4 regions of the Citrobacter meridianamericanus genome follow, and region 2 is predicted to be linked to each of the others. Evidence: predicted binding sites of a transcription regulator. Region 2 holds the regulator's gene; each other region holds the start of a gene.
The links. The regulator PurR, encoded in region 2, represses purine synthesis genes. The targets are predictions, from matches to a motif close to CANGCAAACGTTTGCNTG.
Positions count from the first base shown of each region.

Region 1: the regulator PurR is predicted to act here: its motif matches at 1,661-1,678, upstream of pyrD (quinone-dependent dihydroorotate dehydrogenase).
Region 3: the regulator PurR is predicted to act here: its motif matches at 1,876-1,893, upstream of upp (uracil phosphoribosyltransferase).
Region 4: the regulator PurR is predicted to act here: its motif matches at 1,140-1,157, upstream of glyA (serine hydroxymethyltransferase).

Region 1 covers NZ_CP101036.1:3,423,886-3,427,363, reverse strand. The annotation lists gene NMD08_RS16920 (sulfonate ABC transporter substrate-binding protein) at 1-952, opposite strand, end outside; gene ssuE (NADPH-dependent FMN reductase) at 945-1,520, opposite strand; gene pyrD (quinone-dependent dihydroorotate dehydrogenase) at 1,763-2,773, shown strand; gene zapC (cell division protein ZapC) at 2,939-3,478, shown strand, end outside; gene NMD08_RS16900 (YcbX family protein) at 3,478-3,478, opposite strand, start outside.
Region 2 covers NZ_CP101036.1:2,956,283-2,959,760, reverse strand. The annotation lists gene punC (purine nucleoside transporter PunC) at 1-273, opposite strand, end outside; gene punR (DNA-binding transcriptional activator PunR) at 387-1,319, shown strand; gene purR (HTH-type transcriptional repressor PurR) at 1,316-2,341, opposite strand; gene cydH (cytochrome bd-I accessory subunit CydH) at 2,639-2,728, shown strand; gene NMD08_RS14495 (MFS transporter) at 2,904-3,478, shown strand, end outside.
Region 3 covers NZ_CP101036.1:1,564,220-1,567,697, reverse strand. The annotation lists gene uraA (uracil permease) at 1-1,050, opposite strand, end outside; gene upp (uracil phosphoribosyltransferase) at 1,147-1,773, opposite strand; gene NMD08_RS07390 (6-phospho-beta-glucosidase) at 1,957-3,387, opposite strand.
Region 4 covers NZ_CP101036.1:1,470,931-1,474,408, forward strand. The annotation lists gene hmpA (NO-inducible flavohemoprotein) at 1-947, opposite strand, end outside; gene glyA (serine hydroxymethyltransferase) at 1,274-2,527, shown strand; gene hcaD (phenylpropionate dioxygenase ferredoxin reductase subunit) at 2,595-3,478, opposite strand, start outside.

The DNA.
Region 1 (3,478 bases), 470 kb from region 2:
GAGTGGGTTGCCAGATACGCTGGCGGATATCGATTTTTTTCGGCACCAGACGGTTGTCATAAAACAGATTGGCGGTTTGTTGCTGCAATGCGGCAACAGAGTCGCTGATGGGTGTAATGGTGGTTGGCGGGCGGTGATCCAGATAGGACGCAATCACCGGTTCGGGCAGACCCATGGTTTTAGCCAGCAGGGTGATGCTTTGCTGGCGCTGGCTGAGGGTTAACGCATCGGCCTGGCTAAAGGTATTCAGTACGTCAAGAACAAAAGCGCCATTTTTCTCGGCATAAGGACGAGCGGCGAGATAAAACGAACCGGTCTGCTTCAGATCTGAGCCGTCTTTGAGCACGCGCACATCACCTTGCAGTAACGCGGCGGAATAGTAGGGATCCCAGATAGCCCATGCCTCAACGTTTCCTTGCTGGAAGGCCGCTCGCGCATCGGCGGGGGTCAGATAAGTCGGTTGAATATCGGTAAATTTCAGCCCGGCCTGTTGCAGCGCTCGGAGCAGTAAATTGTGGGCGCTTGACCCTTTCTGGAATGCGACTTTATGTCCTTTAAGCTGCGCGACGTTCTGAATCGGGCTATCTTTTGGCACCAGAATCACTTCAGCTTTCGGTTTGGGGGGCTCAACGCCCACGTACACCAGATCGGCTCCGGCAGCCTGGGCGAATATTGGTGGAATGTCACCCGTACTGCCGAGATCGATACTGCCGATATTCAAGGCTTCCAGCATTTGCGGCCCGGCTGGGAACTCAACCCACGAGATTTTGGTCTGTGGATAGCGCTTTTCCAACAATTGATGGCTTTTTGCCAGCACCATACTGACGCTTCCTTTCTGATAGCCGATACGCAGGGCATCGGGCGCAGACTCTGCGGCATACGCCAGCGTTGACAGTGACAGCAACCCGGCCAGTGCGAGCCATGACCTCTGGCGCTTGAGCAAATTAAGCATGGGCAGTACCCCGCAGTGTGTTCAGTTGGGGGCGTTGGATATCGCGACGATGCAATGCCAGCCAGAAGGTGTCGAGCGCACTGTCCAGGCGCTGCTGCAGGTTGGGCGTAAACTGCGGTTTATGCAGATAATCGATGACCTGTGAATCATCGGCAAATACGCCGTGCAGGATCTCCTGGGCTTTTAACGTACTTAGTACCGGTTTCAGCGCGTAATCGACGGCCAGTAAATGCGCCACGCTGCCGCCGGTCGCCAGCGGCAACACCACTTTTCCTTCCAGCGCCCGCTCGGGAAGCAGATCGAGCAGCGTTTTCAGTACGCCAGAGTAAGCGGCTTTGTAGATCGGCGTGGCGACAATCAGCCCGTCAGCATCCTGCAATTGTTCGCTGAATGTCTTCAGCGTCGGACTATCAAAACGGGCACAGATGAGGTCTTCCGGGGCAAAGTTGTGCAGGTTCCAGTGAAAGACTTCGACATCCTGACCATTGAGTTTTTCTCGGGCATATTCCAGTAACGCGCTGGAGCGAGAGGGAAAGCGTGGGCTTCCCGCCAGAGTAATGACGCGCATAATTTTAATCTCCACTTATAACTAATTGTTTGCCTTTGTTTAACATTGATAACAATTATTGCAGTCTGGCAGAGAGGCTCTGTTTATCGAAATGATTTATGCGGGATAGAAAAGTTGAAAAATGGATAAAATGAGTGAGACAGGAAAACGATTGCTATTTATTGCCGCAGGTCAATTCCCTTTTTGCTCACGATCGCACATAATACGCCCCCGGTTTGCACACCGGGAATCCAGGAGAGTTCATGTACTACCCCTTCGTTCGTAAAGCCCTTTTTCAGCTCGATCCAGAGCGCGCTCATGAATTGACATTCCAGCAATTACGTCGCATTACCGGCACGCCGCTTGAAGCGCTTGTCCGCCAGAAGGTACCTGCAAAACCGGTTACCTGTATGGGGCTGACGTTTAAAAATCCGCTCGGGCTTGCTGCCGGACTGGATAAAGACGGGGAGTGTATTGATGCGCTCGGCGCGATGGGATTCGGTTCCATTGAGATTGGCACCGTAACGCCGCGTCCTCAGCCGGGTAACGATAAACCGCGTCTGTTCCGTCTGGTTGATGCAGAAGGTTTGATCAACCGCATGGGGTTTAATAACCTGGGTGTTGATAACCTGGTTGAGAACGTTAAAAAATCGCATTTTGACGGTATTCTGGGGATTAATATTGGCAAGAATAAAGATACCCCGGTAGAGAATGGCAAAGATGACTATCTGATTTGTATGGAAAAAGTCTATGCTTATGCGGGTTATATCGCGATTAATATCTCTTCACCGAATACACCGGGATTACGTACGCTGCAATACGGTGAGGCGCTGGACGATCTCCTGACGGCAATTAAAAATAAGCAAAATGATCTGCAAGCGATCCACCATAAATATGTTCCAGTGGCGGTAAAGATCGCGCCGGATCTTTCTGTGGAAGAACTGATCCAGGTTGCTGACAGTTTAGTTCGGCATAATATTGATGGCGTAATTGCGACTAACACCACGCTCGATCGCTCTCTCGTTCAGGGAATGAAAAATTGCGATCAAATGGGTGGTCTTAGCGGGCGACCATTGCAATTAAAAAGTACAGAAATTATTCGCCAGTTGTCTCAGGAATTAAAAGGTCAACTGCCGATTATCGGAGTTGGTGGTATCGACTCGGTCATCGCCGCACGTGAGAAAATAGCTGCCGGTGCTTCACTGGTGCAGATTTATTCGGGCTTTATTTTTAAAGGTCCGCCGCTGATAAAAGAAATCGTCACCAATATCTGAATGCTACCTTAATCACAATCCAGGGCTTTATTTCTGGCCCTGGTTGTTTTATATTCCTTTACTGTTGCTTATTTAAACATTCTGAGCTTTTATTATTAAGGCAATAAGCGAAGCGGCAAAAGGATACTGTCGTAATGGCGATGATTAAGGAAAGGAGAGAAACTGATGCGAATTAAACCCGACGATAACTGGCGCTGGTATTATGATGAAGAGCACGATCGTATGATGCTCGATTTAGCCAATGGCATGTTATTCCGTTCGCGTTTTGCTCGTAAAATGCTCACTCCCGATGCATTTTCACCGTCGGGTTTTTGTGTTGATGACGCCGCGCTTTATTTTTCCTTTGAAGAAAAATGTCGCTATCTGGATTTAGCCAAAGAACAAAAAGCGGAACTGGTGCTCAATGCACTGGTGGCGATTCGTTATCTTAAACCACAAATGCCAAAAAGCTGGCACTTTGTCGCGCACGGTATTAACTGGTCGCCAACCGTGGGTGATGCCGCCTGTGTGGATTTAAGCGATACCGATGAACAGGTAAACCTGTTAGTGGTCGAGCCGGGTGAAAACGCCGCGCTTTGTCTGCTTGCACAACCTGGCGTGGTTATTGCTGGAAGAACCATGCAGCTTGGTGACGCGATTAAAATAATGAATGACAGACTGAAACCGCAGGTCGTTGTTGACAGTTTCAGCCTTGAGCAGGCGGTT
Region 2 (3,478 bases):
AACCCACAGCATGCCCAGACTACCCAGAGCAAAGATAGATAAACCCAGCAACAAAATAGGTTTGCGGCCGTAGTGGTCGGAAAGTGGCCCCCACAGAAGCTGTGCCACGGCAAAACCGGCTAAGAACAAGCTAAGGCTGGCGCTGACGGCTGATGCAGGCGTTTGCAGATCGGACTGAATTGCGGCGAAGGCGGGCAGATACATATCCGTTGCCAGAAAGCCGAGCACGCTAAGACCCGCCAGCCAGACTAAAAACCCTTTCCCAGGTTGCATCATCATTTCTCTTTTTTTAGCAGTAGAACAATGCCGCTGAGTGTAGTGAGTGTAATTCTTGCTGTGAAACGCTAATATTTGCTTACTGATTTCAAATTTTTTGCAGGCAGAATATGTGGTCGGAATATTCACTTGAAGTGGTTGATGCGGTTGCGCGTAATGGCAGCTTTAGTTCGGCCGCGCAGGAGTTGCACCGTGTACCCTCGGCGGTAAGCTACACCGTACGTCAGCTGGAAGAGTGGCTGGCGGTGCCGCTTTTTGAGCGACGTCATCGGGATGTGGAGTTGACGCCTGCCGGTGCGTGGTTCCTCAAAGAAGGCCGCTCTGTTATCAAAAAAATGCAGATCACCCGCCAGCAATGTCAGCAAATTGCCAACGGCTGGCGCGGACAGCTGGCGATTGCGGTAGATAACATTGTTCGCCCGGATCGCACCCGACAGATGATCGTGGATTTCTATCGTCATTTTGATGATGTGGAACTGTTGGTTTTCCAGGAAGTGTTTAACGGCGTCTGGGATGCGCTGTCCGATGGCCGCGTTGAGCTGGCAATTGGCGCCACGCAGGCGATTCCGGTGGGGGGACGCTATACCTTTCGCGACATGGGAATGCTGAGCTGGAGTTGCGTGGTGGCCAGCCATCATCCGTTGGCGTCAATGCCTGGGCCGCTTAGCGACGACACGTTGCGCAACTGGCCGTCGCTGGTGCGTGAAGATACTTCCCGTACGCTGCCAAAACGCATTACCTGGCTGCTGGATAACCAAAAACGTGTCGTGGTGCCTGACTGGGAATCTTCCGCTACCTGCTTATCCGCAGGGTTGTGTGTTGGCATGGTACCGACGCATTTTGCCAAACCGTGGATCGATAGCGGCAAGTGGGTCGCGCTACAGCTGGAAAATCCATTTCCTGATGCCGCATGCTGTCTGACATGGCAACAGAACGATACGTCACCTGCATTGAGCTGGCTGTTGGACTATTTAGGGGATAGCGAAACGCTGAACAAAGAGTGGCTGCGGGAGCCAGATGAGGCTCCCGCACAACGGTCTTAACGACGGTAATCGCGGAACGGGCCGTCGGCAACGGAGCGACGCTCTACCAGACGCGGATGCACCTCGATAGATTGCGACTCTTCACGTTTATTCACGATACGGTCTAACAGCATATTGAAGGCCGTTTCACCGAGCGAATCTTTAGGCTGGTGAATGGTCGTCAGAGCCGGCGTGAAGAAACGGGCGTTGCGCACGTTGTCGTAGCCGATAAGCGAGATATCCTGCGGTACCCGCAGTCCCATCTCATCAGCGGCGCACAGCGCACCCATCGCCATGATATCGCCACCACAGAAGACGGCGGTCGGACGATGCGGCTGTGACAGAATTTGCTGCATGGCGCGATAGCCGGATTCAGGCTCAAAATCCCCCTGGACAATCCAGTTGTCCGGTACTTTTATCAGCGCTTCTTCCATCGCTTTCATAAAGCCAGCCAGACGCCCGGCTCCGGTGTTACGTTCCATTGGGCCTGGGATCACGCCAATCTCACGATGACCGCGTTCGACCAGATACCGACCCGCCATGTAACCACCTTCGAAGGCATTATCAATGACGGTATCGGTAAAGTCGGCTTTGGCCTCGCCCCAGTCCATGACGACCATCGGGATATGGCGGTATTCTTCGAGCATCGAAAGCAGCGACTCCGGATACTCAGAGCACATCACCAGCAGACCATCAACGCGCTTTTGCGCCATCATCGACAGATAAGCCTGCTGTTTTTCAAGGCTGTTCCATGCGTTACCCAGAATCAGGGTATAGCCTTTCTGGAAACAGTTTTTCTCAACGGCTTCGATAATTTCAGCGAAATAGGCCGCTTCACTGCTGGTGGCCAGCAAGCCAATAGACTTGGTGTGATTCACCTTCAGGCTGCGCGCAACTGCGCTCGGAGAATAGTGCAGCTCTTTGATTGCCGCCCAGACAGCATTACGCGTTTCTTCCGCGACAAAGCGCGTCTTGTTAATCACGTGTGATACGGTTGTAGTGGAAACGTTTGCTCGCTTCGCTACATCTTTAATTGTTGCCATTACATCTCACTCCAGACCATATCCTAAGCTCCTGAGAAAACTCCAGGTAAACGTTTGCCTTCACACACCCTTAGCGCAACGTAAGGGTTGCGGCACGCCGGGAAAACGACACGGAACGTCAGGAAGGGGTCAATGGCCGGTACGCTAATCAAGTAAGCGTGGAATTTTGTCTGATCTTAACGAAAAGGGGAAGAGTTAAAAGCAGTTATCAATATAAATCGTGAGAGATTTTTGCTTTCAAGTGTGTAAAAATGCGCAATATCACTTTTTGTGTGGGAATAAAAAGGAGAAAACTTGATGAGCACCGATCTGAAATTTTCGTTAGTGACTACCATTATTGTTCTGGGTTTGATCGTCGCGGGTGGCCTGACCGCAGCGCTGCATTAATTTCCTCGAGGGAGTTAGCTCTCCCTCACTCTTTCCGCTCGTCTATCTCTTCTATTGTTTGCGAATAAGCAAAAGTCTTTTGCAATTTTGTTAACTTTATTAATTTTGCGATCAATGTCATGCTTTTGACTCTTATTTTATGTCGCGCCACGGCTCGACGTTACGGAGTCGCAATATGAAACTCAATTATCCTTTACTGGCGCTGGCGATCGGAGCGTTTGGCATTGGCACCACCGAATTTTCGCCAATGGGATTATTGCCCGTCATAGCCAAAGGAGTGGATGTTTCGATTCCGGCCGCCGGCATGTTAATCAGCGCGTATGCGGTTGGCGTGATGGTGGGGGCTCCGCTGATGACATTATTATTGTCTCATCGTGCGCGACGTAATGCGTTGATTTTCCTGATGGCGATTTTCACGTTGGGTAATGTCCTCTCGGCGATTTCACCGGATTACTCCACGCTGATGTTATCACGCATTTTGACCAGTCTTAATCACGGGGCATTTTTCGGCCTTGGCTCTGTGGTTGCTGCAAGTGTGGTGCCCAAACATAAACAGGCCAGTGCCGTGGCAACCATGTTTATGGGGTTAACCATTGCCAATATTGGCGGCGTTCCGGCGGCGACCTGGCTTGGTGAAAGCATCGGCTGGCGCATGTCGTTCATGGCAACGGCAGGGCTCGGCGTTATCGCCATGGTCAGTCTGTTCTTCTCATTACCCAAAGGCGGGGCGGGAGAGCGTCCGGATGTCCG
Region 3 (3,478 bases), 1.4 Mb from region 2:
AATACCGGAAGCACCAATCACGCCGTACAGCAGCAGAGATACGCCGCCCATGACCGGCAGTGGAATGATTTGGATCGCCGCAGCCAGTTTACCCACGCAAGAGAGCAGAATGGCGAAAATCGCCGCGCCACCAATAACCCAGGTACTGTAAACGCGGGTAATCGCCATAACGCCGATGTTCTCGCCGTACGTGGTGTTCGGCGTAGAACCGAAGAAGCCGGAGATCACCGTCGACAAGCCGTTAGCAAACATAGAACGATGCAAGCCTGGATCGCGAATCAAATCTTTTTTTACGATATTCGCCGTTACCACCAGGTGCCCGACGTGTTCAGCAATAACCACCAGCGCCGCAGGCAGAATGGTCAGAATAGCGACCCATTCAAAGCGCGGTGTGTAAAACGTTGGCAGAGCAAACCAGTGAGCCTGCGCTATCGGCGTGGTGTCCACGACGCCCATCACGAAGGAGAGCGCGTAACCGGCCAGCACCCCAATCAAAATCGGGATAATCGCCATAAAGCCACGGAACAGTACGGAACCAAATACCGTCACCGCCAGCGTCACCATTGAGATGATGATGGTTGTTGAGTCTGGCGCTTGTCCTTCAGCAGGCAGTAATCCCGCCATGCCCGCAGCGACCCCTGCCAGCTCCAGACCGATGACGGCAACGATTGCGCCCATAGCCGCAGGCGGGAACATTACATCCAGCCAGCCAGTACCGGCTTTCTTAACAATGAATGAAACCAGGCAGAAAAGGATGCCACACATAATGAAACCGCCCAGCGCCACTTCATACCCTAGCGGCAGCAGCAGCAGAACCGGGGAAATAAACGCGAAACTGGAACCGAGGTAAGCCGGAATTTTACCTTTACAAATAAAGAGATACAGTAACGTACCAATGCCGTTAAACAGCAGAACGGTAGCAGGGTTGATATGAAACAGGACTGGCACCAGTACCGTTGCGCCAAACATGGCGAACAGGTGCTGCAAACTAAGCGGGATTGTCTGTAAAAGCGGCGGTCTTTCACTCACCCCGATAGCACGGCGCGTCATAGTGTTTTCCTCTGAGTGTTGTTTGTTATTAGCGATTGGGTTGTTTTATTCAAAAAAAAGCCGACTCTTAAAGTCGGCTTCTTTTTATTTATTCATTTACTTGGTACCAAAAATCTTATCGCCGGCATCGCCGAGCCCAGGAATAATGTATCCGTGCTCGTTCAGTCCCTGATCGATGGAGGCGGTGTACAGCTCGACATCCGGGTGCGCTTTTTCCAGCGCCGCGATACCTTCCGGCGCGGCAACCAGTACCAGTACTTTAATGCTGCTGCAGCCTGCTTTTTTCAGCAGGTCGATGGTAGCGATAACCGAACCGCCGGTTGCCAGCATCGGGTCAACGATCAGCGCCATACGCTCATCAATGTTAGAAACCAGCTTCTGGAAGTATGGAACCGGCTCCAGCGTCTCTTCATTGCGGTACATACCTACCACGCTGATACGCGCGCTTGGAACGTTTTCCAGTACGCCTTCCATCATGCCCAGGCCCGCACGCAGAATTGGCACAACGGTGATTTTTTTACCTTTGATTTGGTCAACTTCAACCGGACCATTCCAGCCTTCAATGGTCACCTTTTCGGTTTCCAGACCAGCGGTTGCTTCATAAGTCAGCAGGCTGCCAACTTCCGAGGCGAGTTCACGAAAGCGTTTAGTGCTGATGTCGTTTTCACGCATCAGTCCCAGCTTGTGTTTGACGAGTGGGTGTTTGACTTCCACGATCTTCATACTCTTCTCCTTTCCTCAGACGAGTGGCAACCACAAAAAAAATCGCCGGATTATACCGCTTTTCGTCTCTGGCGCAACACTGCATACGCTTGATATGGATCAACCAAAATCGTTTGCGTCCGGATGATGAGTATAAAACAAGCCCCGCTTTGAGGTCGGGGCTTATTGTCAACACTATGAATTTTAAATATTTTCAGCGTTGCTCTGGATGACGTTTCGATACCAGGAAAAAGATTTCTTCGGCGAGCGTGCTAATGTCCCACTCCCGTCATTATTTTTATCAACATAGATAAAACCGTAGCGTTTTTTCATCTCCCCCGTCCCGGCCGAGACTAAATCAATACAGCCCCACGGGGTATAGCCCATCAGATCCACGCCATCTTCCACCACCGCTTTTTTCATTTCGCGGATATGCGCGGCCATATAGTCAATACGATAGGAATCATCCACCGAGCCGTCGGCCTGCTGCACGTCAATCGCACCAAAGCCGTTTTCTACAATAAACAGCGGCAGTTGATAGTGATCCCAGAACCAGTTCAGGGAATAGCGCAAACCGACCGGATCAATCTGCCAGCCCCAGTCCGACTTCTGCACGTACGGGTTAGAAACCAGGCTTTTCGACTCATCGTAATCCAGCTGTGGATTATCTGCCGTAGCCTGCGTCGCGAAAGACATATAATAACTAAAGCCAATGTAATCAACGCAGCCTTCAGTCAGTACCTGGCGATCTTCCTCGGTGATATCAAGTAAAAAGCCACGGCGTTCGAAATAGTTCATCAGATGCTGCGGATACTTGCCGCGCACGTGTACGTCAGTGAACCAGTAGCGGCGGTGCATGGCGTTCATCGCCATCATCATGTCATTCGGCGCACAGGTCAGCGGATAAATTGGGCACATCGCAATCATGCAACCAATTTGCAGCGCCGGATTTATCTCACGTGCGGCCTTTACTGCCAGCGCGCTCGCTACCAGCTCATAGTGCGCCGCCTGGTACATGACCGGTTCGCGATCTTCACCGGGCAGGTATTTCAGACCAGAGTTAGTAAAGGGCGCGAAGTCTTCGTGATAATTTGCCTGATTGTTAATCTCATTAAACGTCATCCAGTACTTCACTTTGTGCTGGTAACGAGTGAAAACCACCCGGGCAAAACGGACAAAAAAGTCGATCAGCTTACGGTTGCGCCAGCCGCCATATTCCGTCACCAGATAGTAGGGCATCTCGAAGTGCGACAACGTAATCACCGGCTCAATGCCATATTTCAGACATTCGTCGAACAGATCATCATAGAACTGCAGGCCAGCTTCGTTGGGTTGCGCTTCGTCGCCTAAGGGAAAAATCCGCGTCCAGGCAATAGAAGTACGAAAACATTTAAACCCCATTTCGGCAAACAGCTTTATGTCGTCTTTATAGCGATGATAAAAATCGATGGCATCGTGGTTAGGGTAATTTTTACCGGCAATGACACCGTCAGTAATTTCACGCGCCACACCATGCGCCCCCGCCGTCATGACATCGGCAACGCTAATTCCTTTACCGCCCTCCTGCCAGCCACCTTCCAGTTGATGAGCAGCGACAGCGCCACCCCACATGAAATCTGCTTTAAATCCTGACATCCCCTTCCCCTATCGTGATGAGTCTGCGCAAAACGCTCTATACCCGTCATACTTCAAGCTGCATGTGCGTTGGCTTTTCTCGCTCACTCCA
Region 4 (3,478 bases), 1.5 Mb from region 2:
GGCAGCGTTTTGCCGAGTTCATTCACTTCATCGGCGAAGGCATGGACATCACCGTTTTCAGCCGCATGGAACCAGTTAACCTGCGCCGCATGGTTTGCTTTCACCAGCGTATCCAGCATCGCCAGCATTGGGGTCTGACCTACGCCTGCGGAAATCAGAGACACAGGGGTATTAGTCGCGACATCCATAAAGAAATCGCCCGCAGGTGCGGCTAAGTGAACAACGTCGCCAACATTCGCATGATTGTGCAGCCAGGTGGAAACCTGACCACCGTCTTCACGCTTAACGGCAATCCGATAGCCTTTGCCATCAGGTTTACGGGTCAGTGAGTACTGACGAATTTCCTGATGCGGGAAACCTTCCGGCTTCAGCCAGACGCCCAGGTATTGCCCCGGATGATATTCAGCTACTGCGCCACCGTCGACAGGCTCAAACTCAAAGCTGGTGATAAGCGCGCTTCGCGGCGTTTTTGCCACGATACGGAAAGGTCGAGTACCTTCCCAGCCGCCATTTTTATTGGCATTTTCGCTATAGATTTGCGCTTCACGGTTGATGAAAACGTTCGCCAGTACACCATACGCTTTACCCCACGCATCCAGGACTTCCTGGCCTGGGCTGAACATTTCGTCCAGCGTTGCCAGCAAATGACCACCCACGATGTTGTACTGCTCTGGTTTAATCTGGAAGCTGGTATGCTTCTGCGCGATTTTCTCAACCGCTGGCAACAGCGCCGCCAGGTTTTCGATATTGCTGGCATACGCGGCAATCGCGTTAAACAGCGCTTCGCGCTGATCGCCATTACGCTGGTTACTCATGTTGAAAATTTCTTTCAGCTCTGGGTTATGCGTAAACATGCGATCGTAGAAATGGGCGGTCAGCTTCGGACCTGTTTCAACCAGCAGGGGAATGGTGGCTTTAACTGTAGCGATGGTTTGTGCGTCAAGCATACGGTCTTCCTTTATCTGAGACTTTAATGATGTATGTCAAATACATCTTATAAAAAATACCCCTGCATTGTAAATGGTTCTTTGTAACTTTGCGTTGTAAAGGTTACATCGTGAAAAATCTGCATCACAAACCTGAAAAGAAATCCGTTGAAATTCAGCAGACCTTTGTTCTCCAAAGCCTTGCGTACCGTGAAGGTAATCGTTTGCGTAAAATCCTTTGTCAAGACCTGTTATCGAAGAATGTTTCGGTTATACTGTTCGCCGTTGTCCTACGGACCGCCTTTTAAGGCCGAAAATTTTATTGTTAGCTGAGTCAGGAGATGCGGATGTTAAAGCGTGAAATGAACATTGCCGATTATGATGCCGAACTGTGGCAGGCTATGGAGCAGGAAAAAGTACGTCAGGAAGAGCACATCGAACTGATCGCCTCCGAAAACTATACCAGCCCGCGTGTTATGCAGGCGCAGGGTTCTCAGCTGACCAATAAATACGCTGAAGGTTATCCGGGCAAGCGCTACTACGGCGGTTGTGAGTACGTTGATATCGTTGAACAACTGGCTATCGATCGTGCAAAAGAGCTGTTTGGCGCTGACTACGCTAACGTGCAGCCGCACTCCGGTTCTCAGGCTAACTTCGCTGTTTACACCGCTCTGCTGCAACCGGGCGATACTGTTCTGGGTATGAACCTGGCACAAGGCGGCCACCTGACTCACGGCTCCCCGGTTAACTTCTCCGGCAAATTGTACAACATCATTCCTTACGGTATTGATGATTCCGGCAAAATTGACTACGAAGATATGGCGAAGCAGGCCAAAGAACACAAACCGAAGATGATCATCGGTGGTTTCTCTGCTTACTCTGGCGTGGTTGACTGGGCCAAAATGCGTGAAATCGCTGACAGCATCGGCGCATACCTGTTCGTTGACATGGCGCACGTTGCGGGTCTGATTGCCGCAGGCGTTTACCCGAACCCGGTTCCACACGCACACGTTGTCACCACCACCACTCACAAAACTCTGGCGGGTCCGCGCGGCGGCCTGATCCTGGCGAAAGGCGGTGACGAAGAGCTGTACAAAAAACTGAACTCTGCGGTGTTCCCAAGTGCGCAGGGTGGCCCGCTGATGCACGTGATCGCGGCGAAAGCCGTGGCGCTGAAAGAAGCAATGGAGCCTGAGTTCAAGGTTTACCAGCAGCAGGTTGCTAAAAACGCCAAAGCGATGGTGGAAGTGTTCCTGAACCGTGGTTACAAAGTGGTTTCTGGCGGTACTGAAAACCACCTGTTCCTGCTGGACCTGGTTGATAAAAACCTGACCGGTAAAGAAGCTGACGCTGCGCTGGGCCGTGCCAACATCACCGTCAACAAAAACAGCGTGCCGAACGATCCGAAGAGCCCGTTTGTGACTTCCGGTATCCGTATCGGTTCTCCGGCAATCACTCGCCGCGGCTTCAAAGAAGCGGAAGCGAAAGAACTGGCTGGCTGGATGTGTGACGTGCTGGACAATATCAATGACGAAGCCGTAATTGAGCGCGTCAAAGGTAAAGTTCTGGACATCTGCGCACGCTTCCCGGTTTACGCGTAAGCGTCAATAGTTAGCTGTGAAAAAGGCCGCGAATGCGGCCTTTTTTATGTTCGATATCAGGCAGCAGTTATAACGATTTCAGCGCCACGCCTTCATCACACAACGCTTCCTCGCTCAAGGCTCGCTCTGACTGAATAAGCTTACGCAGTACACGCACTTCGCGCCCGTTGTTGAGCGCGACTGCGCCAATTATCGCTCCATCGCGCAACTGGAGCCAGATTGCTTTCCCCCTTTCAGGGTTGCCACGACATAGCCATGTTTGCCCCTGCATTTCGCCAATAAACTGCAAATTATCGCGATATTGGTCGGTCCAGAACCAGCCCGGTGTCTTGTGGGGCAACGGCTGGTTGAGCATTGCGGCGGCTGCAATCTGTGCCTGATTATTGGCATTTTCCCAGCTTTCCACACGAACTAACGAACCATCGGGCAAGCGCATTATCGCCACATCACCGGCGGCGAAAATGTCCGGATCGGAGGTGGTGCAGGCGCTATCAACGATAATGCCGTTAGCCGTTTCCAGACCGGCGTCGCGGGCCAGCGCATCATTCGCCACGATACCGATGCCGTAAACCACGGCATCGGCCAGCAGCGTCTCGCCGTTTTGCAGCGTCAGCGAGAGAAACTCCCCCGCTTCGGCGTGTTCAATGGTGCTGTTGAGTAACACCCGCACGCCCGCCTGCTGGTGGCGGGCAAGCAGGTAGTCGCGCACCGGAGCAGGGGCGTTGCGGCCCATTACCGACGACGCCATCTCGACCACTGTCACCCTGCAGCCGCGTTGTGTGGCACTCGCCGCCAGTTCCAGGCCAATCGTGCCCGCACCGACGATCACAATTGCCTTACCCGGCTGTAGCACGTCGCGCAGGCGTTCGGCGTCTCCAGCATGGCGCAGCGTAAAGCAACGCTCGCCCAGCTTATTGAGCAGTGGCAAAGGCCTGGCAGCGGCGCCGGTGG